Regions from separate parts of the Ancylobacter sp. genome, predicted to be linked through region 3. Evidence: predicted binding sites of a transcription regulator. Region 3 holds the regulator's gene; each other region holds the start of a gene.
What was found. The regulator LexA, encoded in region 3, represses DNA repair genes until DNA is damaged. The targets are predictions, from matches to a motif close to TGTTCNNNNTGTGTTCNG.

Region 1 (9,507 bases), 2.2 Mb from region 3:
TGACGACGAACTTGCCCTTGCCGCGCGCGAACCCGTTGATGTGCATGATGGGCATGCCCTCGGGGTTGGCGTCGTTGCACGGCCACTGCACCGAACCCATCTCGTCCAGCTTCTGGAACGACACGCCGGCGAAGCTCGGGGTGAGCGCGGCGATCTCGTCCATGATCTGCGAGGGGTGGGTGTAGTTCCAGTCCATGCCGATGGCACGGGCCAGCATCTGGGTGACTTCCCAGTCGCCATAACCGTTCTTCGGCGCCATCACCTTGCGCACGAGCTGGATGCGGCGCTCGGCATTGGTGAAGGTGCCGTCCTTCTCGAGGAAGGTGCAGCCCGGCAGGAACACATGGGCGTAGGCGGCGGTCTCGTTCAGGAACAGGTCCTGCACGATCACCAGTTCCATCGCCGCGAGACCCGAGGCGACGTGGTGGGTGTCCGGGTCGGACTGAAGGATGTCCTCGCCCTGGATGTAGATGGCCTTGAAGGTGCCGTCGACCGCCGCATCCAGCATGTTGGGAATGCGCAGGCCCGGTTCGGCGTCGAGCGGCCGGCCCCACATGGCTTCGAACGTCGCGCGGGTGGCGTCGTCGGAGATGTGGCGATAGCCCGGCAGCTCATGCGGGAAGGAGCCCATGTCGCACGAGCCCTGCACGTTGTTCTGGCCACGCAGCGGGTTCACGCCCACGCCGCGGCGGCCGATATTGCCGGTCGCCATGGCAAGGTTGGCGATCGCCATGACGGTGGTCGAACCCTGCGAGTGCTCGGTGACGCCGAGGCCGTAATAGATCGCGCCGTTGCCGCCCGTGGCATAGAGCCGGGCCGCGCCGCGGATCTGTTCGGCCGGCACGCCGGAGAGCTTCTCCACTTCTTCGGGCGAGTGGCGCGGATCGGCGACGAACTCGGCCCAATCCTGGAACTCTTCCCAGTCGCAGAACTGGCGGACATAGGCCTCGTTCACCAAGCCCTCGGTGACCACGACATGCGCCAGCGAGGTGACGACCGCGACATTGGTGCCGGGCTGCAGCGGCAGGTGGTACTCGGCCTTGATGTGGGGCGAGCGCACGAGGTCGATGCGGCGCGGATCGATGACGATCAGCTTGGCGCCTTCGCGCAGCCGCTTCTTCATGCGCGAGCCGAACACCGGATGACCGTCGGTCGGGTTGGCGCCGATGACCAGGATGACGTCCGAATCCTCGACCGAATCGAAGTCCTGCGTGCCTGCCGAGGTGCCGAAGGCCTGGTTCAGGCCGTAGCCGGTCGGCGAATGGCAGACGCGGGCGCAGGTATCGACATTGTTGGTGCCGAAGCCGGCGCGGATGATCTTCTGGACGAGATAGGCTTCCTCATTCGTGCAGCGCGAGGAGGTGATGCCGCCGACCGACTTGCGGCCATAGGTGTCCTGGATGCGCTTGAGCTCGGAGGCGGTGTAGGCGATCGCCTCGTCCCACGACACTTCCCGCCACGGGTCGGTGACCTTGGCGCGGATCATCGGCTTGATGACGCGGTCCTGGTGGGTGGCATACCCCCAGGCGAAGCGGCCCTTGACGCAGCTATGGCCGCGATTGGCCTTGCCATCCTTCCACGGCACCATGCGCACCACTTCCTGGCCGCGCATTTCCGCCTTGAAGGTACAGCCGACGCCGCAATAGGCGCAGGTCGTCACCACCGAATGCTCGGGCGTGCCGATATCGATGAGGCGCTTCTCGGAGAGGGTGGCGGTCGGGCAGGCCTGCACGCAGGCGCCACAGGACACGCATTCGGAGGTGAGGAACGCTTCCGACTGGCCGGGCGACACGCGGCTGTCGAAGCCACGGCCGGAAATGGTCAGCGCGAAGGTGCCCTGCACTTCCTCGCAGGCGCGGACGCAGCGGTTGCAGACGATGCACTTGGCCGGGTCATAGGTGAAATAGGGGTTCGACTCGTCCTTCGGCATCACCAGCTCGGAGGAGGGGGCGAAGTGGTTCGCGCCTTCCATGCCGTAGCGCACTTCGCGCAGGCCGACCGCGCCGGCCATGTCCTGCAGCTCGCAATCGCCATTGGCGGCGCAGGTCAGGCAATCGAGCGGGTGATCGGAGATATAGAGCTCCATCACGCCCTTGCGCAGCTGCGCCAGGCGCGGCGTCTGGGTGTGAACCTTCAGGCCCGGCGCCACCGGGGTGGTGCAGGAGGCCGGGGTGCCGTTGCGGCCCTCGATCTCGATCAGGCAGAGCCTGCAGGAGCCGAAGGCTTCCAGCGAGTCGGTGGCGCAGAGCTTGGGGATCTGCGTTCCCATCTCCATCGCGGCGCGCATGATGGAGGTGCCTTCCGGCACGGTGACTTCCATCCCGTCGATGGTGAGCGTCACCATCTTGTCGGTCTTGGGAGCGGGCGTACCGTAGTCGATCTCATGGACGAGTGACATGATGCGTCCTCCTCATTCGGCGGCTTCGAGGACGACGCGCGGGGGCGCGCCGAAATCCTCGGGGAAATGGTTCAGCGCACTCAGCACCGGATAGGGGGTAAACCCGCCAAGGGCGCAAAGGGATCCGAGCTTCATCGTCTGGCAGAGATCGGTGAGCGTCACGAGGTTGGCCTCGACACGATCGCCGGCAATGATCTTGTCCATCAGTTCGACGCCGCGCGTCGAGCCGATGCGGCAGGGCGTGCACTTGCCGCAACTTTCCACGGAGCAGAACTCCATGGCGAAACGCGCCATCTTGGCGAGGTCGGAATCCTCGTCGAACACCACGATTCCACCATGGCCGATCAGCGCGTCCTTCGCGGCGAAGGCCTCGTAGTCGAAGGGCAGGTCGAACTGCCAGGTCGGCACATAGGCGCCGAGCGGGCCGCCGACCTGCGCGGCCTTCACCGGCTTGCCGGTGGCGGTGCCGCCGCCGATATCGTTGATCAGTTCGCCCAGCGTGATGCCGAAGGCGGTCTCGAACAGGCCGCCGAACTTCACATTGCCGGCGATCTGGATCGGCATCGTGCCGCGCGAGCGGCCCATGCCGAAATTGGCGTAGAACTCGCCGCCATCGGCCAGGATATGCGGCACGGCGGTGAGCGAGAGCACGTTGTTGATGACGGTCGGCTTCTGGAACAGGCCCTTATGCGCCGGCAGCGGCGGCTTGGCGCGCACCGTGCCGCGCTTGCCTTCCAGGCTGTCGAGCAGGGCGGTTTCCTCGCCGCACACATAGGCGCCGGCGCCCATGCGCACTTCCATGTCGAAGCTGTAGGGCGAGCCGGCGATATGGGTGCCCAGCATGCCATTGGCCCGCGCCACCTCGATCGCCTTCTCCATCGCCCAGATGGCGTGCGGATATTCCGAGCGGGTGTAGACATAGCCCTTGGTGGCGCCCACCGCGATGCCGGCGATGGTCATGCCCTCGATCAGCTCGAAGGGGTCGCCTTCCATGATCATGCGGTCGGCGAAGGTGCCGCTGTCGCCTTCGTCGGCGTTGCAGACGATGTATTTGCGGTCGCCCTTGGCATCCGCCACCGTCTTCCACTTGATGGCGGTCGGGAAGCCGGCGCCGCCACGGCCGCGCAGGCCGGACTTCTTCACTTCCTCGATGATATCCGCCGGGCCGAGCGTCAGCGCGCGCTCCAGCCCGCGATAGCCGCCATGGGCGCGGTAATCGGTATAGGAAGCGGGATCGATGATGCCGCAGCGCGCGAAGGTGAGGCGCGTCTGCTTGGCGAGGAAGGGGTGTTCCTCCGGCTTGCCGATGCGCAGCGCATGGGCGCCGCCGGTGAGGAAACCGGCCGCGAACAGCCCGTCGACGTCGCCGGCCTCGACCGGACCATAGGCGATACGGCCTTCGTCGGTGACGACCTCGACCAGCGGCTCGAGCCACAGCATGCCCCGCGAGCCGTTGCGCACGATCTCGACCGGCTGCCGGGCGGCCAGCGCGGCGGCGGCGATCGCCTCGGCGACCTCGTCGGCGCCGCAGGCGATAGCGCAGGCGTCCTTGGGAACGTAGATGCGAATGGTCACGACTGCGCCTCCGCGATCAGAGCGTCGAGCCGACGCTCATTGAGCCGCGCGACGATCCGGCCATCCAGCATCGCCGCCGGCGCCGTGGCGCACAGGCCTAGGCAATAGATGGGCTCGACCGTGACCCGGCCGTCCGCCGTGGTCTCGCCGAGCTTGCAGCCAAGCTTGTGCTCGGCATGGTCGGTCAGCGCGTCGCCGCCCGCGGCCTGGCAGGCCTCGGCCCGGCACAGCTTCAGCACGTGGCGGCCCGCCGGCTCGTGGCGGAAATCATGATAGAAGGTCACGACGCCATGGACTTCGGCGCGCGAGACGTTGAGCTTCTCGGCCAGCATCGGCACGACGGCGTCGGGCACGTGCCCGAACGTCTCCTGCACCGCATGGAGCATCGGCATCAGCGGGCCTTCGAGATGAGCGAACTCATCCACCACCGCGCGAGCGCGCTCTTCGCTCCAGGGTTCGTAATGCGGCATTTCTCCCGTAGCCTTCTTTTAGAATTTTCCAAAGGTAAGGATGGTACGCGGCGAAACCGAAATCAATTCAGGTGTTCCGTGCCTTGATAGAATTTTTCTATCAACAGTGTAGCTGGGGTGGCGTTTACCTTTGGTCAACCTCTCTGGCGTTTTGTTCATGTAATGTTCTTGACCGGGACGCGTGATGCCTTATCCTGCCACCGATGCCTCGGGCTGGGCGCAGCCTGAGAGACATCGGCGGAGGGGCGGGGATGGTCCAGCGCGTGGCGACAGTGGCGTTCGAAGGCGTCGAAACGCGCCCGGTCGACGTTCAAGTCCAGGTGAGCCCGGGGCTGCCGGCATTCAATCTGGTGGGTCTTGCCGACAAGGCGGTCACCGAGGCGAAGGAGCGGGTGCGCGCCGCGCTCACCGCCTCGGGCCTCGCGCTGCCGGCCCGGCGCATCACGGTCAACCTCGCCCCGGCCGATCTGCCGAAGGAAGGCAGCCATTATGACCTGCCCATCGCACTGGGACTGATGGCGGCGATCGGCGCCATCGCCCCCGAAGCGCTGGACGGCTTTACCGTGGTCGGCGAACTGGCACTCGATGGACGTATCGCCGCCGTCGCCGGGGTGCTGCCGGCCGCCATCGGTGCCAATGCGCGCGGCCATGGCCTTATCTGCCCGGAGGCCTGCGGGCCGGAGGCCGCCTGGGCCAGCCCGGACATGCCGGTGCTGGCGCCGCTCTCGCTGGTCCAACTCGTCAATCATTTCGCCGGCCGCCAACTCCTCCCCCGTCCCGAGCCCCGACTGGAAGGCGGCGCGGCGAATCTGCCGGACCTGTCCGAGGTGAAGGGCCAGGAGACGGCCCGCCGGGCGCTGGAGATCGCCGCCGCCGGACGCCACAACCTGCTGCTCAGCGGCCCGCCGGGCGCCGGCAAGTCCATGCTGGCGCAGCGCCTGCCCTCGATCCTGCCGCCGCTCGTCCCGTCCGAGCTGCTCGAAGTCTCGATGATCGCCTCGGTCGCCGGCAATCTGCAGGGCGGCGCGCTCACCAGCCGGCGGCCCTTCCGCGCCCCGCACCACTCCGCCAGCATGGCGGCCATGGTCGGCGGCGGCATGCGGGCGCGGCCGGGCGAGGTGTCGCTGGCGCATAATGGCGTGCTGTTCCTCGACGAACTGCCGGAATTCGCCCCGGCCGTGCTGGATTCACTGCGCCAGCCGCTGGAGACCGGCGAAGCGGTGATCGCCCGTGCCAATCACCGCATCTCCTATCCCGCGCGCTTCCAGCTCATCGCCGCGATGAACCCCTGCCGTTGCGGCCGGGCCGGTGAACCCGGCCAGACCTGCCGGCGCGGCCCGCGCTGCGCCGGCGAATATCAGGCACGGCTGTCCGGACCCTTTCTCGACCGGGTGGATTTGCATCTGGACGTGCCGGCGGTGGCGGCGATCGACCTTGTCCGCACCGGCCCGTCCGAGCCCAGCGCCGCGGTCGCCGCCCGCGTTGCGCAGGCGCGTCGGGCGCAGCGCGAGCGGTTCCTGGCCCTTGGCCGGCCCGATCTGTTCACCAATGCGGAAGCGAGCGGCCCCGTATTGGAGGACATCGCCACGCCCGATGCCGCCGGCACGGCGCTGCTCACGGACGCGGCGCGGCTCATGCGGCTCTCCGCCCGAGGCTATCACCGGGTGCTGCGCGTGGCACGGACGCTGGCCGATCTGGCGGGCGCCGAATCGGTCGGCCGTCCGCACCTCGCCGAAGCCCTCGCCTATCGCGCCGCCGCCGACCGCAATGCCGCCGCGGCCTGAGAAGGCGGAGCGAACGGCGGAGCGCGGCGCCGGGCGGGCCCGCGCGCTACGCTGCCACCAGCAACGGCGGCATCTCACCCCGGCACCGGCGAACCCGCCGCCTGGCACGCGGGACATGACGCGGAAGCCGGACCTTCCCTTGCAGCGAACGCGCGGGCGATCCCGCTCGCAGACGGCCGGCGGCGTGTTTGCCCCACTGCTTCTCCCGCTTGGCGGGCGCGTGCGATCCCGCTCGCTCGCACATCGCCTCAAACCGGCCTTCGTTGCGGGCCTTCCCTTGCAGCGAGCGCGCGTGCGATCCCGCTCGGGCAAGGCCCGGCCTATCTACGTGCTGCGTGAGCTCCCGCAAACGCGTAAGCGTGCTATCCTGGTCGCGACGGGTGATACCGGACGGGACGGCGCCGCCGGCTCCCCTCAAGCGCGCGCTTGCCATCCCGCTCGCTCGCACATTTCCTCAAACCGGCCTTCGATGCGGACCTTCCCTTGCAGCGAACGCGCGTGCGATCCCGCTCTCAGCCGGGTTCGGTCCCGCCTGGGCAGAATGCTTGCGCCAACCGCGTAACCGCGCCATTCCGCGCTGGGAAATCAAGCACCTCGCATGGGTGACGGATGCCCGCTTAGCGCGCGATCCGGCTCTCGGAATCATTGTGATGCCAGTTCGCGCTCCGCCCGCCGGCGTGGCCATCGCCCGTGCAATCCCGCCCGGCCATGCCGCGCGGTGTGCGCTGTCACATGGGCGTCCGAGAAATGTGATTCCTGTCACAAAGCGCTATAGTGAACGCAGCGTGGGGGGTCGGTCATGACGCAGATGCTCGTCGATAGGACGGTCGAGACGCCGCCGGCCTCGCGGGTCGCCACCCTGACCGCCTCGCTCGCCGCGCCCAGCCTGATGGCGTTGCGCAGTTTTTTCACCCCCAAGGGCTCTCTCTCCCCTGCCGCGACCGGCAAGCGCCCGGAGAAGGCCCCCGGCGCCGCACCGCTGCGGCTGGTTCCCGCCGCCTTCGCCCCGTCGCGCCTGCTTCCGGCGCTGCGCTCCTATTCAGGCGTGCGCCACCGCGGCAGCCGAAGCGAGCCGGGGCCCGCGGCGCTGGGACGGATCGGCGCGCTGGAAGTACGGCTGGCGGTGACGGCGGCGGATGTGCGCCGCGCCCAGCGCCTGCGCTACGAAGTGTTCTACGAGGAAATGTCGGCCACGCCCGCCGCCGCCATGCGGCTGGCGCGGCGCGATGTCGATGCCTTTGACGGCATTTGCGACCATCTGCTGGTTCTTGACCACGAGTCCTGCCGCACCGTGCGCGGCCGCCGGGTGCCCCGCGTCGTCGGCACCTACCGACTGCTGCGGCAGGACATCGCCAACCGCCACGGCGGCTTCTACACCGCCGGCGAGTTCGACATCGCCCCGCTGCTCGCACGCCATCCCCACCGGCGCTTCCTGGAGCTCGGACGGTCCTGCGTGCTCGCCTCCTACCGCAACAAGCGCACGGTGGAGCTGCTCTGGCACGGCATCTGGGCCTATGTGCGCCGGCACGGCATCGACGTGATGTTCGGCTGCGCCAGCCTGGAGGGCGTCGATCCGCAGGCCCTTGCCCGCCCGCTGGCCTTTCTCCACCATTTCGCCCCGACGGATCCGGAATGGGCGGCGGAGGCGCTGCCGCACAGCGCCGCCTCGATGGACCTCGTGTCGGTGGAGGCGCTGGACGCGAAGGCCGCGCTCGCGGCACTGCCCCCGCTTATCAAGGGCTATCTGCGCCTCGGCGCGCAGATCGGCCGCGGCGCCGTGGTCGATCGCCAGTTCGGCACCACCGATGTGCTGATCGTGCTGCCGGTCGAGAAGATCAGCCCGCGTTATCTCGACCATTTCGGCGTGAACGGCGAACGCCACGCCGCCTGATCGCAGGCCCCTCTCGCAATCCGGCTATCGGCAACGGTGCGGCGTCGACCGCCCGCGCCGCGTTGCGCCTCCCGGCAACCGCGTCTTGCGCGGAGCGAACCGGTCTCCCATATCGTCCGCAACGGGATGCCTTGACGGGGTCCCATCACACAAAGTCGCTTCAAGAGGACTTTGGGAGCATGTCGCGTATTCCCTCGCTGTCGAGCCCCTTCCTGCTCGGCTTTGACGAGGTCGAGCGGGCGCTCGACCGCGTCATGAAAGGTTCGGACGGCTATCCGCCCTATAATGTGGAGCGGGTGGCAGCGCCGGACCAGCCGGAAAGGCTCCGCATCACCCTGGCCGTCGCGGGCTTTACCCGCGAGCAGCTGGAGGTGACCGTGGAAGAGAAGGAGTTGGTCATCCGCGGCCGCCAGGCCGAGGATCCGGAGCGGGTCTTCCTTCACCGTGGCATCGCCGCGCGCCAGTTCCAGCGCATCTTCGTGCTGGCCGAGGGCATGCGCGTCACCGGCGCCGAGCTGAAGAACGGACTCCTCTGGGTTGACCTGGTTCGGCCGGAACCGGAACGCATCGTCCGGCGTATCACCATAGCGACGGACGAGTGACGGAGCCCGAAGCCGTTCTCGACAGCACGTTGAGGAGTTGCGGACCATGACCAACGAATTTCACATCGACGCCGCCTCGGCCGGTTCGGCACTGGCCGGCGCCCTGACGGCGGAGGACTTCGCCAATCTGGGTGGCGGGCATATTGCGTATCTGCGCACCATCCGCTCCGAAGACGCGGCCGAGATGTTCCCGCAGGCCCATCTCTCTCCTGGCTTGACGCTGTTCACTCTTCACGCCGCCGACGGCACGCCGATCATGCTGACCGACAGCCGCGAGGCGGCGATCGCCAATGCCATGCAGAACGAGCTGGTGACGCTCAGCGTCCACTAAGCCATTTCCCCGGAACGACGAACGGCACCGCGAGAAAGAAGCGGTGCCGTTTTTCGTTTTGGAGCCGAAACAAACCCGCTAGCGCAGGCTGCGCGGCGGTTCAGGCTCGCTTCGCCTCGATCATGTCCCACACCGTCACCGCGATATCGGGCCCGCCGATCCGCTTGATGGCGCGGATGCCCGTTGGCGCGGTGACGTTGATCTCGGTGAGGTTGCCGTCAATCACGTCAATGCCGGTGAGCAGAAGCCCCCGCGCACGCAGCGCCGGCCCCAACCGCTCGCAGATTTCGCGCTCGCGCTGCGTCAGGTCGGTTTCCGCCGCCGCGCCGCCACGCACCATGTTGGAACGCAGATCACCTTCGCTCGGCACGCGGTTCACCGCACCGGCGAAGACGCCATCCACCAGAATGATGCGCTTGTCGCCATGTCTCACCTCGGGAATGAAGCGCTGAATGA
Region 2 (9,507 bases), 1.9 Mb from region 3:
TGGGCCAACGGCACGATCCGCTCATGCGCATCGACAGCGCCGGTGTGGATATGCCCGGCCTGCGTCACCACGATCAGCGGCGCGCCCTCGGGCACGTCGCGCGCCAGAATCGTCTCGAAGGCGTCGACATCCATGACGCCCTGCGGGTCGGCGGGCACGCGCAGCAGGCTGGCCTTGCCGAAGCCGAGATAATGCAGCGCGGAGAACACACTGGCATGCGCCTCCGCGCCGATCAGCACCCGCACCGGCGGGGCACCGAACAGGCCCTGCGCTTCCACATCCCAGCCCGCCCGGCGCAGCACCTCGCCGCGCGCGGCGGCAAGGCCGACAAAGCTCGCCATGGTGGCGCCGGTGACGAAGCCGAGCGAGCACGCGGCGGGCAGGCGCAGCACCTCCAGCAGCCAGCGCGCGGCCACGGTCTCGGCGGCGGCAGCGGCCGGGGCCGCGACATGGTTGGCGGTGTTCTGGCCCCAGGCGGAGGTCAGCCAGTCGGCGGCGACGCCGACGGGGTGGGAATTGCCGATGACCCAGCCGAAGAAGCGCGGCCCGGTGCTGGCATGCAGGCCCGGCACGGCGCGGCGCACCAGCTCGTCCAGCACCTGCTCCGCCGGTTCGCCCTGCTCCGGCAGCGGGTCGTCGAAGGAGGCGACGGATTGCGCGTAGCTCGCCTGGGCGCACTGGCTCTCCTGCGGCGCGGTGCGGTAGGCGATGGCGTGACGCGCGGCGCTGCTCAGCACCGCCCCGGCGTCGCCGGCCGCGTCGCTGGCATCCGCATTCCCCACATCGCTTTGCGCCATGGCCCGCTCCTCCGAAGGGCGGCCATCCTAGGCAGCGCGCCTGCCCTGTCCAGCGCCGGGCCGAATGCGGCGGCGCGAGGTTGAAAAGCCCGTGGACGCAGGCGAAAATAGGGTATAATTCCTACGCTGCAGATAAAATTCCGGACCCGAATCATGCTGACCCATGCGCAGATCTGGCGTGCCGTGGATGGCCTTGCCGAACGCCTTGGCCTCAGCGTGTCGGGGCTGGCGCGGCGTGCGGGGCTAGACGCCACGAGCTTCAACCGCTCCAAGCGCGAGGCCTCGGACGGGCGGCCGCGCTGGCCCTCCACCGAGAGCATCGCCAAGATACTCGCCGCCACCGATACCAGCCTCGACGACTTCATGGCGCTGATCGACGGCTCGGGCAAGCGGCGCGCCATCCCGCTCATCGGCTTCGCGCAGGCGGGCGGGGGCGGCTATTTCGACGATGCGGGCTTTCCCGTCGGCGGCGCGTGGGACGAGATCGCCTTCCCCAATGTCGGCGACGAGCACGCCTATGCGCTGGAGATTTCCGGGGATTCCATGCTGCCCCTGTACCGCGACGGCGATGTCGTCGTGGTCTCGCCGGGCGCGCCCATAAGGCGGGGCGACCGGGTGGTGGTGAAAACGCGCGAGGGGGAAGTGCTGGCCAAGGAACTGAAGCGGCAGACCAACCGCACGGTGGAACTGCGCTCGCTCAACCCTGATCATCCCGACCGGCTGCTGCAGGATGGCGAGATCGCCTGGATCGCCCGCGTGCTGTGGGCCAGCCAATAGGGTGGCCCACACATGGAAACGGCCCCGCAAGGGGCCGCTCCGAACGTGTCTGGTCGTGGGAAACCGGCGTTGTCAGCAGCGCACCGCCACGCGGCGGCCATAGCGGTCATAGGCGTAGCAGTCGCCCGGCGAGGTAGCCGCGCCGATGAGCGCACCCGTGCCCGCACCGACACCGGCACCGATCGCCGCGCCCGTGCCACCACCGGCGATGCCGCCAATAACCGCGCCGGCGCCGCCGCCGATGAGCGCGCCGCCGGTCGCCCGGCGTTCCGTGGTGGTGCAGGCCGCGATGCTGAGCGTAGCGAGCGAAAGCACAACGATCTTGAGCATGATCCCTCTCCAGATTTGACCTTGCCGGACCTGACCCCCAGATCGCGACGGCATTTCCCGAATTCACAGGCATTCCGCGCGGCGGCGTTTGCCGCAGCGAGCAGGTGCCCGTGAGGTAACGTATGCGTGTCGAGTCGGTTCCACGGAATTTGTCGGGATGGCGCTTCCTAAGCGCGACGCGGGGCATTATGCTATAAAACTAGTAGGTTTTTTGCCCGTGTGGAGCCCGCCATGACCATTCGCCTGGGGGACATCGTTCCCGATTTTACCGCCGAGACCACCGAAGGCCCGATCCGCTTCCATGAGTGGCTGGGCGATTCCTGGGGCGTGCTGTTTTCGCACCCGAAGAATTTCACCCCGGTCTGCACCACCGAGCTCGGACAGGTCGCGCGGCTGAAGCCGGAATTCGACCGCCGCAACGTCAAGGTGATCGGCCTGTCGGTGGACCCGCTCGACGCCCACGCGAAATGGGCCGACGACATTGCGGAGACGCAGGGCTACGCCCCCAACTTCCCGCTGATCGCCGACCCGGACCGCACGGTTTCCGGCCTCTACGACATGATCCACCCCAACGCCTCCGACACCATGACGGTGCGCTCGGTCTTCGTCGTCGGGCCGGACAAGAAGCTGAAGCTCTCGCTCACCTATCCCGCCAGCGCCGGGCGCAATTTCGACGAGATATTGCGGGTGATCGACTCGCTGCAGCTCACCGCCCGGCATTCGGTGGCCACGCCCGCCAACTGGAAGGACGGCGACGACGTCATCATCGTTCCCTCGGTCAGCGACGAGGCGGCGAAGGAGAAGTTTCCGCAAGGCTGGAAGACGCTGAAGCCGTATCTGCGGGTCGTCGCCCAGCCGGGCAAGTGAGCAGGCGGCCGCCTCCGGCCCATCGTCATCCCCGGGCCTGACCCGGGGATCCACGACTTCCGTCGACGCAAAGATGCGGAGGACCGGGCCAAACCCGGCCTCTACGGGAGCGCGGCGGCGATCCCGAACCGCCGCGCGCTGGGAGGCCTCAGGGCGCCAGCAGCTGGCGGTACTGGATGAAACCGGTGCGCTCGGCCACCGCGTTATAGAGCTTCTGCGCGGTCTGGTTGGTCTCGTGGGTCAGCCAGTAGACCTTGGACGCGCCATTCGCCAACGCGTCCGCGTGGACATGGGCGATCAGCGCCCGGCCGGTGCCCTTGCCGCGCAGGGTGGGGTCGACGAACAGGTCGTTGAGGTAGCACACGCTGCCCTCGCTCCAGGTCGAGCGGTGGAAGATCCACTGCACAAGGCCCACGGCGCGCCCGCTCTCGTCGAAGGCCAGCGCGCCGTGCACCGGTTCGGCCGGGTCGATCAGGCGCTGCCATGTCATCGCCGTCACCGCGGCGGGAAGCGTGGCCTCATAGAAGGTGAGATAGCCCTGCCAGAGCGGCAGCCAGCGCTCCTGATCGTCGGGGGTGAGCGCGCGAATATCCGTCATGTCAGCACCATACCTGCGGCAAGCTCGCTGCCGCGCAAGAATTCGTCCGCCGCCATGGCCCGGCTGCCGGCCTTCTGCACTTCGACAAGCCTCACGGCCCCGTCGCCACAGGCGATGGTGAGCGCGCCATCCAGCACCGCGCCGGGCGCGCCGACACCCGAGACAAGCGTCGAGCGCAGCACCTTCACCCGCGTGCCGGCAAGATCGAACCACGCGCCGGGAAAGGGCGACAGGCCGCGAATATGGTCGTGCACCGCCTTGGCGGGCGCCGACCAGTCGATGCGGGTCTCGCTCTTGTCGATCTTGGCGGCGTAGGTGACGCCGATCTCGGGCTGCGGCGTGAAGGTCAGCCCGCCGCGCTCCAGCGCGGCCAGCGCCCGGCCCATGAGGTCGCCGCCGACGATCATCAGCCGGTCGTGCAGTTCGCCCGCCGTCATGTCAGGCGCGATGGCGACGCGCTCCACCAGCCCCACCGGCCCGGTATCGAGCCCGGCCTCCATCTTCATCACCGCGACGCCGGTCTCGGCATCGCCGGCCATGATGGCACGCTGGATCGGCGCCGCGCCGCGCCAGCGTGGCAGCAGCGAGGCGTGCAGGTTGAGGCAGCCCAGCGCCGGCAGATCGAGAATATTCTGCGGCAGGATGCGGCCATAGGCGACCACCACGGCGGCATCCGCCGCATGGCCGGCGAAGGTGTCGGCGGCCTCGGCATCGCGCAGCGTTGCGGGGGTGAGTACCGGAATGCCGAGCCGCTCGGCGGCCCGGTGCACGGGCGAGGGCACGAGGTCGAGCCCGCGCCGTCCCGCCGGGGCCGGGGCCCGCGAGTAGGCCGCGACGACCTCGTGGCCGGCGCCGACAATCTCGACCAGCGTCGGCACGGCGAAATCGGGCGTACCCATGAAGACGATGCGCATCGGCACTCCCGCAGGGTCTGGAGAACGGCAGAAAACGCAGCAGGCGGCCGCGCGGCAGGCGTCAGACGCCGTCGCGCTCCTTCCTTGCCAGCTTGGTGAACTTGGTGATCACCCGGTCGCGCTTGAGCTTGGAGATGTGGTCGATGAACAGCACGCCGTTGAGATGGTCGATCTCGTGCTGCACGCAGGTGGCCAGCAGGCCGTCGGCGTCGATCTCCTGCGTCTCGCCGTTGAGGTCCATGTAGCGGACCCGCACGCTCGCCGGGCGCTCGACATCGGCGTAATATTCCGGGATCGACAGGCAGCCCTCGGAATAGACCGACATCTCCTCGGAAGACGCGATGATCTCCGGGTTGATCAGCGCGATCGGGTGCTTCTCGCGGGCCGCCTCTTCCTCGTCCCGGCCCTCGGCCTGCGCCTCGCGCGGGCCGACATCGACGGTGACGATGCGCTCGGGCACGCCGACCTGGATCGCCGCCAGCCCGATGCCGGGGGCGTCATACATGGTCTCGAACATGTCCTCGACGATCGCGCGCACGCGCGCATCCACGCGCACGACGGGATCGGAGAGCTGGCGCAGGCGGGTATCGGGGAGAATTACGAGCGGGCGTATCGACATGGGCGTCCAGATAAGCGCCGCGCCGGTTTCCGTCAACGCCGCGATTCCCCGCTTTCCAAGCGATGTTCACTCTACGTTCGCACCCGCCGTCGAATCTGCTAGAACGGCCCGATGGATCAGGTTCTGTTCGCGGTCGGCTCGCAGCCCGTGACGCTGGCGCAAGCGCTCGCCGGCGCGGGCGTGCTCGCCTTCCTCCTGCTGGTCGCGGTGCTGCGCGCGGTCTCCCGCTCGGCCCGGCAGAACGCCGTCGAGGCGGACGAGCAGGCGCGCCGCGCCGACGAACTGGAGGAGCGCCTCGCCGACCTCGCCCGCACCCAGGCGGAAACCATCGGCCGGGTGCAGTCCATGGCGGAGGTTCTGGCACAGCGGCAGGGCGATCTCGCCCGCGCGGTGGCCGAGCGGCTCGACGCCTCCTCGCACCGCATGGGCGAGAGCCTCGCCCGCTCCGCCGAGGCGACGCACGAGAACCTCACCAAGCTCAATGAGCGCCTCGCCCTTGTCGACCAGGCGCGGGCGAGCCTCGGCGAGCTCTCAGGCCAGGTGATGAGCCTGCGCGAGACGCTGTCGAACAAGCAGGCGCGCGGCGCCTTCGGCGAAGGGCGGCTGCAGGCCATCGTCGCCGACGGCCTGCCGCGCGACAGCTTCGCCTTCCAGTACACGCTGTCCAATGGCCGGCGCGCCGACTGCGCGATCTACCTGCCCGGCGACAAGCGCCCGCTGCTGGTCGATTCCAAGTTTCCCCTGGAGGCGATCACCGCCTTCCGCGAGGCGCAGACGCCGGAGGCCCGCAAGCCCGCCGAGGCGCGGCTGAAGGCGGATGTCGGCAGGCACGTCAAGGACATCGCCGAGCGCTATCTCGTCAGCGGCGAGACGCAGGATGTGGCGCTGATGTTCGTGCCATCCGAATCCGTCTATGGCGAGCTGCACGAGCATTTCGACGACATCATCCAGCAGGCCTTCCGCGCCCGGGTCATCCTCGTCTCGCCCTCGCTGCTGATGCTCGCCGTGCAGGTGGTGCAGGCCATCTGCAAGGATGCGCGCATGCGCGAGCAGGCCGACCTCATCCGCGCCGAATGCGGCAAGCTGGTTGCCGACGTCATCCGCCTGCGCGACCGGGTCGGCGCCTTGCAGAAGCATTTCGGGCAGGTGAACGAGGATGTCGCGCAGGCGCTGACCTCCGCCGACAAGATCGCCCGGCGCGGCGAGCGCATCGAGCAGCTCGAATTCGAGGCGGACGGCCCGGCGCGCGATATGGCGCTGCCGGAGCTACTGCCGACGCCGCCCCTCTCGACGCCGCCGCTGCGTGGCGCGGCGGAATAACGCGCTGGTCTTTAATCCGTCCAATTCGCAAGGACAGGCTTTGCTGATAGTTTGATAGAATGTTTCTATCGTTCCGATTCAGGAAGCGTCCCGCGTGATCGACCGTTTCGAACTCCTGCTCGCCCTTGCCAAGGAGCGCCATTTCGGCCGCGCCGCCGAATCCTGCGGCGTCACCCAGCCCACCCTGTCGGCCGGCCTCAAGCAGCTTGAGGAACAGCTCGGCGTGCGGCTCGTCGAGCGCGGCTCGCGCTTCATCGGCTTCACGCCCGAGGGCGAGCGCGCACTGCAATGGGCCCGACGGGTGATCGGCGATGTGCGCGCCATGCGTCAGGAGATCGCCGGCATGCGCAAGGGCCTTTCCGGCCATCTGCGCATCGCCGCCATCCCCACCGCCATGCCGATGCTGTCGGAACTCACCACCCCGTTCCGCGAGAAGCATGCCGATGTGCGCTTCACGCTCATTTCCGCTTCCTCCAACGAGGTACTGCGGCTGATCGAGAATCTGGAGGCCGACGCCGGCATCACCTATCTCGACAACGACCCGTTGGGCCGGTTGAAGTCCGTGCCGCTCTACAAGGAAGGGTATCGCTTCCTTACTTCGGTCGATTCCCCGCTCGGGGACCGCGCCAAGGTGACGTGGGAGGAAATCGGCCGCGTGCCGCTGTGCCTGCTGACCCCCGACATGCAGAACCGCCGCATCGTCGACAAGCAGCTCGCCGAGGCCGGCCACACGGTGACGCCGATGCTGGAAGCCAATTCGACCATCGCGCTGCTCTCGCATGTGCGCACCGGCAAATGGGCGAGCGTCGTTGCGAACACGCTGGCCGATGTCTTCGCCTTTCCCGCCAGCATCCGCTCCATCCCCATCGAGGGACCGGAAGTGCTGCACCAGATGGGCCTCGTCGTGCTCGATCGCGAGCCGATGACGCCGATCGTCACGGCGCTGCTCACCGAGGCGCGGGCGGTTGCCCCCGGCCTGACCGAGCGGATCTAGCCGCCGATGACCGAATGGGTGGGCCGGTAGACACGGCCCTTTTCCAGAATGACGATCGAATCGTGGATGTGCATTCCGGTGCATGTCGTCGAAACCAGCGGATGCACCGCGGCCCGCCCGTGATACCAATGATGCATGTCGTCCATCAGATCTCTCAGATAGTTGAAAAAGTTCCGCCGGCTCCGGTATCCGCCGCCATAGGAGCGCCAATAGGCGGAATGCAGATCTTCGATCATATAGAGACCACCGTCGCTCAACCTGCCAAACAGCACTTCCAGCGAAACCGGTATGTGCTTCATGTGATGGCTGCCATCGTCCAGGACGATGTCGATGCCGCCCATCTCATCGATGACCGATTTCAGAAACGCCGCATCATCCTGAGACCCGATCCGGACGTTGCCGGCGACGCCGTCATAGATCCGGCAGGCAGGATCGATGTCGATTCCATAGATGACGGCGGCAGGTCCGAAATACTTGCGCCACATCTGCAGGCTCCCGCCCTTGCTGACGCCTATCTCTAGAAATCGTACATTCTTTCCGCGAAAGTTGGAAAAATACCGATCATATATCGGTATATAATGATGCCATTTATGAACAACGCCTATGGCGTTGTCGGCAAAGAACCCGATAATATTACCTTCATAATTGTACTTTGAAGCTATATCGGCCCCCACCTTCGTTTTATCATCGAAGAGGAAATCGCCGACGGTGGCGCGCTCCAGAAGTCTGTTTCGCACGCTTTTTGCCGTCTGCATGAGTCCAAGAGGAAGTATCGATTTCACCCGCTCTTTGATGCTCATGTCATTCCCTGTCGGATACTTGAACGATGCGGCAGCATAGGCGCCTTGGGTTGGCGAACAAGGCGCATCACGGCGTGCCACCGCCTGCGCGGCTGTGGGGAACCCGATCGGTTTCGAGGGTTTACATGGCGACGCGGCGCACGCCGCAACGCGATGTGGAGGCTTACATGCTGGGTTGGGCACTTACCTTTCTCGTGGTCGCTCTGATCGCGGCCGTTCTCGGGTTCGGCGGCATCGCCGGAACCGCCATCGAGATCGCCAAGATCATCTTTTTTGTCGCCATCATTCTGTTCCTGGTTTCCGCCGTGTTCGGCTTCATGCGCCGGGGTCGGGCGCCCTGACCGGGCGCCTTCTCCAGACCGACGGCAGACAGAAAGACGCCCCCGGACAAACCGGGGGCGTTCTCATTTGCGCAGCGCAACGAGGCAGGTCGATGGAGCTGTCAGGAAAGCGGGAAGAACGTGACGCAGAAGCCGTCCGGCGCCTGGGCGTCGCTCAGGCGCGCTCGGCCGCGAGCACGGCACGGGTCGTCTTGTCCGGGCCGAAATCGTCGACATCGTCGAGGGCGAGTATTTCGCCGAGCCGCTTGCGCGCCCGGTTCACCCGGCTCTTGATGGTGCCGACGGCGCATTGGCAGATATCCGCCGCCTCTTCATAGGAGAAGCCCGAGGCACCCACGAGCACCAGTGCTTCGCGCTGATCCGAGGGCAGCTGGTCGAGCGCCACGCGGAAATCCTCGAAGTCCAGATGCGTGTTCTGGTCGGGATTGCTGGTCAGCGTCGCGGCGAACGCACCGTCGGAATCGGGCACCTCGCGCCGGCGCTTGCGATATTCGGACCGGAAGAGGTTGCGCAGGATGGTGAAGAGCCAGGCCGGCAGGTTGGTGCCGGGCCGGAAGCTGGAAATGTTTGCGAAGGCGCGAAGCAGCGTCTCCTGCACCAGGTCGTCTGCACGGTCGACGCTTCCCGAAAGCGAGATGGCGAAGGCCCGCAGATTGGGAATGGAGGCGATGATCTCGTCGCGCAGCGTCGGGTCGAACCTGCTCACTGGCGCCCCCCGCCGTCGCCGGATGTTTCGTCCGCCTTGTCGAGCTTCGTCAGAAGATCCATGAACCGATCGGGCACGCCCTGCCGAACCACGTCGTCATACATGGCGCGCAGATGCTGGCCGATCTTGGACTGGATATCGCTGCCGAGGGCAGTTCCCTTGCCGCCATCGAGCTGAGGAGAGAGAGCGCTCGCCATGGCGGGCGACCCCTCGGACTGATCGTCATTCATAAGTTTCTTTCCCGACATTGAGCCCCCGGGCTGATCGAGAGGAGGACGGCTCCGTCGCGTCATACGCTGTCACAACGAGCCAATTGGCAAACGGTTCCGGCCCGGATGCGATTCTCGATAAATAATTCGCGCAGCGGGGAACCCAACGCGTCATGATGCGTTATCAGCCGCTTCACAATTGCAGCTTCGGGGAGACGCGAGTGAGCACTTCTCA
Region 3 (9,507 bases):
TGGTCCACTATATCGGCGGCCTCGGCGCCGAGGTGGAGGTGCGCCGCAACGACACCCTTACCGTCGACGAGGCGATGGCGCTGAAGCCCGAGGCCATCGTCATCTCGCCCGGTCCGGCGACTCCGAACGAGGCGGGCATTTCCTGCGCGCTGATCGAGCGCGCGGCGGCCGAGGGCGTGCCGGTGTTCGGCGTGTGCCTTGGCCACCAGGCCATCGGCCAGGTGTTTGGCGGCGAGGTGGTGCGTGCGCCGCAGCCCATTCACGGCAAGCTCTCCGACATCGCCCACACCAATGGCGGCGTGTTCCACGGCATCAACGGCTCGCTGCGGGCGACGCGCTACCATTCGCTGGTGGTGAGGCGCGACACGCTGCCGGACACGCTCGCGATTACCGCGCAGACCGATGACGGGCTGATCATGGGCCTGTCGCACAAGACGCTGCCCGTGCACGGGGTGCAGTTCCACCCGGAAAGCATCGCCTCCGAGCACGGCCGGACCATTCTCAAGAACTTCCTCGACCTCGCGCGCGCCTGGAATGCCGGCCCTGGCCGGAAGCGGGCGGCGTGAGCACGGCACCAAGACAGGCGGGGACGCAGGGCGACATGGACAACCTCAAGCCCATCATCGGCAAGCTGGCGACAGGCACCACGCTGACGCGCGCGGAGGCGGCCTCCGCTTTCGACGTGATGATGTCGGGCGAGGCGACGCCCTCGCAGATCGGCGCCATCCTCATGGCGCTGCGGGTCCGCGGCGAGGCGATCGACGAGATCGCCGGCGCCGTCACCACCATGCGCGCGAAGATGCTGCGGGTGGAGGCGCCGGCGGACGCGGTGGATGTCGTCGGGACCGGCGGCGATGCCTCCGGCTCGTACAACATCTCCACCTGCGCCTCCTTCATCGTCGCTGGCGCCGGCGTTCCCGTCGCCAAGCACGGCAACCGCGCTCTGTCCTCCAAGTCCGGCGCCGCCGACGTGCTGATGGCGCTGGGCGTGAAGATCGACCTCACGCCCGAGCAGATCGCCCAGTGCATCAGCGAGGCCGGCATCGGCTTCATGTTCGCCCCGGCGCATCACCCGGCGATGAAGCATGTCGGCCCGAGCCGGGTGGAGATGGGCACGCGCACCATCTTCAACCTCATCGGCCCGCTCTCCAACCCCGCCGGCGTCACCCGCCAGATGGTCGGCGTGTTCGCCCGCAACTGGGTCGAGCCCATCGCCGAGGTGCTGCGCACGCTCGGCTCGACCCATGCCTGGGTCGTGCATGGCTCCGATGGGCTGGACGAGATCACCACCACCGGTCCGACCCATGTGGCCGAGCTGAAGGACGGCGCCATTCGCAGCTTCCAGATCGCGCCGGAGGCGTTCGGCCTCGCCCGCGCGACGCCGGAGGCGCTGAAGGGCGGCGACGGCGCCGCCAATGCGCTGGCGCTGCGCTCGGTTCTCGCCGGCGAGCCCAGTGCCTACGCGGACGTCGCTCTTCTCAACGCCGCCGCCGCACTGGTCGTCGCCGGCAGGGCGGATGAGCTTGGCGCCGGGCTGGAGCAGGCCCGTGCGAGCCTCGATGGCGGCCACGCCGCCGCCGCGCTCGACCGGCTGGTCGCCGTCTCCGCCCTCGCGGCGGCTCAGTAGGAGCCCGCAATGGCTGACATCCTGGAGAAGATCGGCGCCTATAAGCGCGAGGAGATCGCGAGCGCCAAGCGCGAGCGCCCACTTGCCGACATCCGCGCAAGCGCCGAGGCGCAGCCCCCGGCGCGCGGCTTCCTGCGCGCGATCGAGGCTAAGATTGCCGCTGGCGGCACCGCGCTGATCGCCGAGATCAAGAAGGCGAGCCCCTCCAAGGGGCTGATCCGGCCGGATTTCGACCCGCCGGCGCTGGCGCAGGCCTATGAGGCCGGCGGCGCGGCCTGCCTGTCCGTGCTCACCGACCGCCCCTCCTTCCAGGGCGCGCCGGAATTCCTCGTCGCGGCGCGGGCCGCCTGTGCGCTGCCGGCGCTGCGCAAGGATTTCATGCACGACACCTATCAGGTGTTCGAGGCGCGAAGCTGGGGCGCCGATTGCATCCTCGTCATCATGGCCTCGGTGGATGACGCGCTGGCGCTCGACCTCGTCGAGACCGCCCACGGCCTCGGCATGGACGCGCTGGTGGAGGTGCATGACGATGCCGAGCTCGACCGCGCCTTGCGGCTGCCGGCGAGGCTCGTCGGCATCAACAACCGCAACCTCCGCAATTTCGAGGTGACGCTGGAAACCTCCGAGCGCCTCGCCCCGCGCATCCCCTCGGACCGGGTCATCGTCGGCGAGAGCGGCATCTTCACGCCGGACGACATCGCCCGCCTCGCGCAGGTGAACATCGACTGCATCCTGGTCGGCGAAAGCCTGATGCGGCAGCTTGATGTTGCAGCAGCGACGCGTGCGCTGCTGCAGCCCTCCGACACCGCCCGGGCGGCCGGCTGAGCATGTCCGACACGCCCCGCCTCACCCATCTCGACTCCACCGGCGCCGCCCACATGGTCGACGTCGCCGACAAGGCCGTGACCGACCGGGTAGCGATCGCCGAAGGCCAGGTTGTCATGCAGGCGGCGACGCTGGACCTCATCCTCTCGGGCAACGCCAAGAAGGGCGATGTCATTGGCACGGCTCGGCTTTCCGGCATCATGGCGGCCAAGCGCACGCATGAGCTGATCCCGCTCTGCCACGCGCTGCTGCTTTCCAAAGTCGCGGTGGAGGTTCAGCCCGATGCCGCGCTGCCCGGCCTCATCGTCCGCGCCACCGTCCGCACTAGCGGCCAGACCGGCGTGGAAATGGAGGCACTGACCGCGGTTACCGTGGCATGCCTCACCGTCTACGACATGGCCAAGGCGGTCGATCGCGGCATGCGGATCGAGAATGTCCGACTGCTGGAAAAATCCGGTGGCCGCTCAGGTACTTGGCAGGCCGACTGACGGAGACCCCCATGGCCCTGATGCCGGTCGAGGACGCCCTCGCCCTCCTGCTCTCCGCCGTTCAACCCGTTGAGGCAGAACGCGTTTCGCTGGAAGACGCCGCCGGCCGCGTGCTGGCCGCTCCGGTCATCGCCCGCCGCACCACGCCCGGCGCCGACGTCTCCGCCATGGACGGCTACGCCCTGCGGGCGCAGGACGCGCCCAGCGTGCCCGTCACCCTTGAACTCATTGGCGAATCCGCCGCCGGCCGCCCTTTTTCCGGTCGCGTCGAGCCGGGCACGACGGTCCGCGTCTTCACCGGCGCCGTGCTTCCCGAGGGCTCGGACGCGATCGTCATCCAGGAAGACACGACCCGCGATGGAAGCGCCATCACCCTCACGGAAGCGGCAACGCCCGGCCGCCACATCCGCCGCGCCGGAGGCGACTTCGCTGCCGGCGAGACGTTGCTTGCAGCCGGCCATCGCCTGCGCGCCCGCGACCTCGCCCTCATTGCCGCCGCCGATGTCGACAGCATCAGCGTCGCCCGCCGCCCGCGCGTGGCGCTGCTGTCCACCGGCGACGAGTTGGTGCGGCCAGGCGCCGGCGCGGCCGCCCATCAGGTGATCGTCTCCAATATCTATTCGGTCGCCGCGCTGGCCCGCGCCGCCGGCGCGGAGGTGGCCGACCTCGGCATACTGCCCGACCGCATGGACGCCACGCAGGCGGGCGTGCGCGCCGCGCTCGACGCCGGCTTCGACGCGCTGGTGACCACCGGCGGCGCCTCGGTCGGCGACCATGACCTGATCGCGCCGGCGCTCACCGCCCAGGGCGTCGATCTCGCCGTCCACAAGATCGCGCTGCGCCCCGGCAAGCCGCTGATGTTTGGGCTTTCCGCCGATGCACGCACGCAGGTGCTCGGCCTGCCCGGTAATCCGGTCTCGGCCCATGTCTGCGCCCTGCTGTTCCTCGTGCCGCTGATCAAGGCGCTGCAGGGGCTGGAGGTGCCCGCGCATCCCGAGCTGGAGCCCGCACGCCTCGGTAGCGACATCAGGGCCAACGAGCACCGGATGGACTTCCAGCGGGCGGAAATCGTCGGCCACGCCGAGGGCCTGCCCTTGGTTCGGCCGCTGCCGGTTCAGGATAGCTCCATGCTGCGCAACTTGGCCCGCGCCGATGTCCTGCTTGTCCGCCGCCCGCACGCGCCGGCGGCGGCGGCCGGCGAGATGTGCGAGATTTTGCGTTTCGAGGATTGACGGAAGCCGCGTCCGCCTGTGTTCTCAAGGCTTTGCAGGCGGGAAAAAGGGGCTGCGGATGGAAATCGATCTTCCCGAGGTGCTGGCCGAGGTTCGCGCCGCCTTCGAGCGCTATGAGCGCGCGCTTGTCGGCAATGACGTGGCTGAACTCGATGCGCTGTTCTGGGACGATGCGCGCACCATCCGCTATGGCGGCGGTGAGAACCTCTACGGCATTGCGGAGATCCGCGCCTTCCGCACCGCCCGCTCGCCGGTCGGGCTGGAACGCGCCCTCGCAAACACCGCCATTACCACTTATGGCACCGACATGGCGGTGGCTTCCACCTTGTTCCGCCGAACAACGGTGCCGGGACGCGTGGGACGGCAAATGCAGACCTGGATGCGCACGCCGGAAGGTTGGAAGGTCGTCGCCGCCCATGTCAGCCTGATCGACGAACCCAAGTGACCCCTTGGTGAAGCCGGGCGCGCCAGCTAAAGATGCGCCATGCCGTCCGGATCACGGATGGCCCCGTTGGTCGCGTGTTCGCTGATGTCGGTGCTGCCACTACGCTTCCCGCTCGATCCGTCCGCCCCCGGCGCCCGGCGTGCGCGCGTAACGCGCGCCGAAGAACTGCGCATGCATCTCGCCGATGAGATCACGCGGGGCACGCTGCCGCCCGGCACGGCCCTGGACGAAACGGCGCTGGCTGTGCGATTCGGCGTGTCGCGCACGCCGGTCCGCGAGGCGTTGCGCGAACTCGTCGCCTCCGGCCTGGTCGACGCCCGCCCCCATCGCGGCGCTGTCGTGGCCCGGCCCAGCGTCCAACGTCTGCAGGCGATGTTCGAGGTGATGGCCGAGCTGGAGGCGCTCTGCGCCGGGCTCAGCGCCCTCAACATGACGCCGCAGGAGCGCCAGAAGCTGCAAAGCCTGCACGCGGACATGGGCGAGTTGATGCGCCTCGGCGACTTCGCCGCCTATCGCGAACTAAACGAGCAGTTCCACACCTCGATCTATGCCGGCAGCCATAACGACTATCTGATCGAGCTCACACTCGGCACGCGCCGGCGCCTGTCGCCCTTCCGCCGCGCCCAGTTCCGCGCGCTCGGCCGGCTGGCCCTCTCGCACACCGAACATGAGCGGGTGACGACCGCCATACTGCGCGGCGACCGCGACGGCGCCGCCGGAGCGATGCGCAGTCACATCGCCATTGTCCACGATGCCTATGAGCAATACGCCCAGACGGTGTGAACGGCGCAGCCTGATTCACCGCGTCGACACGGCGCTCCGATACCCCCGCCGAGCGGCATTCACACTGCCGAAATGGCGATTACGGTGCGCAGGCCATCGTTTAGCGTCCCTTTACCCATTGTGGAACACAATAAGAACGGCTAGTCTTTGTTCGTGATTTGTTTCGTTCCGGCATCGGCCGACAGACGGGGGTCTCCGGATGCTCACCCGCAAACAGCATGAGCTGCTGCTGTTCATCAATGAACGCCTCCAGCAGGATGGCGTGCCACCTTCGTTCGAGGAAATGAAGGAAGCGCTGGACCTGCGCTCGAAGTCCGGCATCCACCGGTTGATCACGGCGCTGGAGGAACGCGGCTTCATCCGGCGGCTGCCCAACCGGGCGCGCGCGCTGGAAGTCGTCCGCCTCCCGGAGGACGCGCAGCCGCAGCGGCCTGTCCGGGCCTTCGCTCCAAATGTCATTGAGGGCAATCTCGGCAAGGTGCGCCCCTCTTCCGACGACGATGCCGACCGCCGCGTGGTCTCGATCCCGGTCATGGGCCGCATCGCGGCCGGCACGCCGATTTCCGCCATCCAGTCCCGCGACCATACCATTGGCATGCCGCCGGAAATGCTGTCCGGCGGTGAGCATTACGCGCTGGAGGTGCGGGGCGACTCAATGATCGAGGCCGGCATTCTCGATGGCGATCTGGCTCTCATCCGCAAATGCGATGCCGCCAGCACGGGGGAGATCGTGGTCGCCTTGATCGATGACGAGGAAGCCACGCTCAAGCGCCTGCGCCGCAAGGGCGCGTCGGTGGCGCTGGAAGCGGCCAACCCTGCCTATGAGACGCGCATCTTCGGACCGGACCGGGTGCGCATCCAGGGCAAGCTGGTGGGCCTTTTCCGGCGTTATTGAGCGTCGTCCGGCGCTACCTCCGGCCTTTGCAAAGTCTCAGCGCGAGACGTTGCATTGAGCGGCGCCGTTCTTCGGGTTCGGCTCGCGGCAGCGGTAGTTGGTGAGGTCGGCTTGGTTGGTGGAGGCGCCTTCGTCTGAATGTACGTGGTCGGTTCCACTGGCTTGTTCGTCGGCACAGACGCCGTGGGCTCCCAGGGTCGTGTCCCCTGCTCGGGGCGGGCTGCGACGAGGGCGACACGGCCATCGGGCGGGAGCGAGGCGGCTAGCCCCCCGATCGCTGTGCGTTCATCCTGGTAGATTACCGTGGCGGCGCAGTCGTGAGGCGGCGCAAACGGCGTCACCAGAACGGCCGCGAGGCGGCAATCGTCTTCGAGCGAATCGCGGTCGCGCGACAAAGCCACGAGCCGGCCATCACGAAGCGGCAGGGTACAGCCGAGCGCATCGCAGGCCGCATGTTTTGCAAGCTCTTCATCGCCAAAACGGCCGCGTTCGCCGTCGGCGCTCAGCCATTGTTCGACGGCAAAGCGCCCGGCAATGCCGGTGTCGCGATCGCCCATCACCGCGAGCGCCCCGTCTTTGCCGCGCACCGCCACTGTCCGCGCCTCCGCATCGACCCAGATGTCCGGCCGCGGCGCGTGTGCGGCGACGGCAACTCCCGCAAAGGCGAGCACCGGTGCGACGAGAATCAGCCGGGTGCGGGCAAGGCAGACCACCATGAGACCGAGGCTGATCAGCACCAGGCTCGCCATCGGCATGGCCGGCACGCCGCGATCCGCGCCGGGCAGCGCGGCGACAGCCTCGGAGATGTCCCGCATCCGCCCAATGCCCCAGCCCATCAGCCGCCAGGCCGGATCGTCCCATCCGAACGGCATCAGGATCGCTCCGGCAAGCCCCGCCGGCATGACGATGAACGACACCACCGGCATGGCCGCGAGGTTGGCCGCCAGGCTGAGCGGCGCCAGGCGTTGGAAATGGAACGCCGCATAGGGCGCGGTCGCCAGGCCCGCCGACAGCGAGGCCAGCACCAGCGCCCCGACATAACGACCCGGCAGCCCGAGCCATCGCCCCACCTTGCCCGATGGCCGTGCAATAAGGCCACCGAAGCGCTCATAGGCGGCGACCAGGCCGAGCGTGGCGGCGAACGACATCTGTGCCCCGGGGTCGAGCACGGCGGAGGGCGACATCGCCAGCAGCGCCAGCGCCGCAACCGCCAGGGTGCGCAGGGTGAGCGCCGGGCGGCCGAGCACGATTCCCGCGAGCACCAGCAGCGTCATCACATAAGAGCGCTGCGTCGGCACTTCGGACCCGGACAGCAGGAGATAGAAGGTCGCCGAGAGCATGGCCGGCAGCGCCGCCCACGCCTTGATCGGCCGGTAGAGGGCAAATTCCGGCAGCAGCGCCAGCAACGCCCGCGCTAGGAAGAACACCGTGCTGGCCACCAGAGCCATATGCAGGCCGGAAATGGAAAGGACATGCGAGAGGCCGGAGATCCGCATGCTCTCCTCGATCGATTCCGGCACGGCGTCCCGCAGCCCGGTGACCAGCGCCACCGCCACGCCGCCATCCTCCCCCGGCAGCGCTGCGCGGATGCGGCTAGCAATCGCGTGCCGCGTGCCGTCGAGCCACGTCGTGATCCGCAGGCCGAAAGGCGGCGCGACGTCCACCGGGCTGAGCCGGGGCTTGCCGAGCGCATATCCGGTGGCACCGATGCCGTCCAACCAGATCGCGCGGCCGAAGTCGAATCCGCCGGGATAGGCTGGCCCCGGGGGCGGCCCGAGCGTCGCGCGCAGCGTCACATGGCTGCCGACCGGCGGCGGGTCTCGCCCGGCGAGGGTGATGCGGGCCCGCCTCGGCTTCCCCTCGGCCGGGCGCTCGATCGCGGTGATCTCGACCGTGATGCGACTGCCGCGCGGGCGCTGCTCCGCTGCTTCAACAAAGCCGCTGAGCTCGACCGCATTGAGCGTGGTGCCGAGCACGGGATGGGCCATGAGTTGCACCTGCAAAGCGGCAACGGCAAATCCGGTCGCAATCACGGCGAGCAGAGCCATCAGGTGGAAGGCGAACGGCCGCGCGCGCGCCAGAAGTGCCAGCCCGGCAAAGCCGACGGCGGGGACGAGCCCGACATAGGGCAATGGCTCATGCGGGGCGCCGAAGTAGAGCGCCGCGCCGCCGGCGAAGCCAATGGGCAAGAAAAGGAAGCCGCGGCGGTCGTCGACCTCCCGCGCCAGAGCGGCCGTCAACGCCGGCCACACCCCGCCCAGCGAGACCCACGGAACCCCGCCCGGCGCCAATGGACGGCCCGACCGACCGGCGGCAAGCGCGAGCGCCCGCGCGCGCCCACGCGTCGCGCCGCCCCCCGGTTCCTGCTGCGGCGGAACCTGCATGCCCCCGCTGCGCCCCCTGAACGCCCCGGCTCGCTCGTCCTCTTACCGGGCCATGCTCAATGCTACGCTTTTCCCGTGTCGCACACCTATGGTACACGCACCGTCCGCGCCCGCCACGCTTCGATGCCGCCCCTGCGGCGCAGACGGAAGAGATATGTCCGAGACCGTCATTACCCGCTTTGCCCCCTCGCCCACCGGCTTCCTGCACATTGGCGGGGCGCGCACCGCGCTGTTCAACTGGCTTTATGCCCGCGCCAAGGGCGGCACGATGCTGCTGCGCATCGAGGACACCGACCGCCAGCGCTCCACGCCGGAGGCGATCGATGCCATCATCGACGGGCTCAAATGGCTCGGCATCGATTGGTCGGGCGACGTCATCTACCAGTTCGCCCGGGCCGAGCGGCACCGAGAGGCGGTCGAGCACATGATCGCCGCCGGCCGCGCCTATCCCTGCTATGCCTCGGCGGCCGAGCTCGAGGAAATGCGCGAGACGGCCCGCAAGGAGGGCCGCCCTCCCCGCTATGACGGGCGCTGGCGCGACCGCGACCCGGCGGATGCGCCCGCCGACCGCAAGCCGGTCTTCCGCCTGAAGGCGCCGACCGAAGGCGAAACGGTGATCGACGACCTCGTGCAGGGCCGTGTGGTGATCCCCAACAAGGATCTCGATGACCTCGTGCTGCTGCGCTCCGACGGCACGCCGACCTATATGCTGTCGGTGGTGGTCGACGACCACGACATGAACGTCACCCACATCATCCGTGGCGACGACCATCTCACCAATGCTGCGCGCCAGACGCAGATCTACCATGCGCTGGGCTGGGAGGTGCC

Region 1: ACQY76_RS07195 (YifB family Mg chelatase-like AAA ATPase) is a predicted target of LexA. The motif match lies at 4,596-4,613, and genes of this name have one in related genera.
Region 2: ACQY76_RS10090 (DNA recombination protein RmuC) is a predicted target of LexA. The motif match lies at 4,966-4,983, and genes of this name have one in related genera.

The regions. Positions count from the first base shown of each region.
Region 1 is NZ_OZ257132.1:1,546,335-1,555,841, reverse strand. It holds gene fdhF (formate dehydrogenase subunit alpha) at 1-2,398, opposite strand, end outside; gene ACQY76_RS07205 (formate dehydrogenase beta subunit) at 2,411-3,973, opposite strand; gene ACQY76_RS07200 (formate dehydrogenase subunit gamma) at 3,970-4,443, opposite strand; gene ACQY76_RS07195 (YifB family Mg chelatase-like AAA ATPase) at 4,695-6,227, shown strand; gene ACQY76_RS07190 (GNAT family N-acetyltransferase) at 7,027-8,118, shown strand; gene ACQY76_RS07185 (Hsp20 family protein) at 8,298-8,720, shown strand; gene ACQY76_RS07180 (DUF1150 family protein) at 8,767-9,051, shown strand; gene gshB (glutathione synthase) at 9,152-9,507, opposite strand, start outside.
Region 2 is NZ_OZ257132.1:2,192,842-2,202,348, reverse strand. It holds gene ACQY76_RS10125 (pyridoxal phosphate-dependent decarboxylase family protein) at 1-797, opposite strand, end outside; gene ACQY76_RS10120 (S24 family peptidase) at 951-1,574, shown strand; gene ACQY76_RS10115 (YMGG-like glycine zipper-containing protein) at 1,647-1,904, opposite strand; gene ACQY76_RS10110 (peroxiredoxin) at 2,136-2,771, shown strand; gene ACQY76_RS10105 (N-acetyltransferase family protein) at 2,920-3,369, opposite strand; gene fmt (methionyl-tRNA formyltransferase) at 3,366-4,283, opposite strand; gene def (peptide deformylase) at 4,345-4,902, opposite strand; gene ACQY76_RS10090 (DNA recombination protein RmuC) at 5,014-6,222, shown strand; gene ACQY76_RS10085 (LysR family transcriptional regulator) at 6,317-7,216, shown strand; gene ACQY76_RS10080 (class I SAM-dependent methyltransferase) at 7,213-8,016, opposite strand; gene ACQY76_RS10075 (DUF1328 domain-containing protein) at 8,184-8,357, shown strand; gene ACQY76_RS10070 (sigma-70 family RNA polymerase sigma factor) at 8,512-9,063, opposite strand; gene ACQY76_RS10065 (NepR family anti-sigma factor) at 9,060-9,293, opposite strand; gene ACQY76_RS10060 (response regulator) at 9,494-9,507, shown strand, end outside.
Region 3 is NZ_OZ257132.1:4,125,075-4,134,581, forward strand. It holds gene ACQY76_RS19235 (anthranilate synthase component II) at 1-566, shown strand, start outside; gene trpD (anthranilate phosphoribosyltransferase) at 602-1,627, shown strand; gene trpC (indole-3-glycerol phosphate synthase TrpC) at 1,637-2,452, shown strand; gene moaC (cyclic pyranopterin monophosphate synthase MoaC) at 2,455-2,940, shown strand; gene ACQY76_RS19255 (molybdopterin molybdotransferase MoeA) at 2,952-4,172, shown strand; gene hpxZ (oxalurate catabolism protein HpxZ) at 4,231-4,617, shown strand; gene ACQY76_RS19265 (GntR family transcriptional regulator) at 4,702-5,400, shown strand; gene lexA (transcriptional repressor LexA) at 5,600-6,295, shown strand; gene ACQY76_RS19275 (ComEC/Rec2 family competence protein) at 6,289-8,679, opposite strand; gene gltX (glutamate--tRNA ligase) at 8,834-9,507, shown strand, end outside.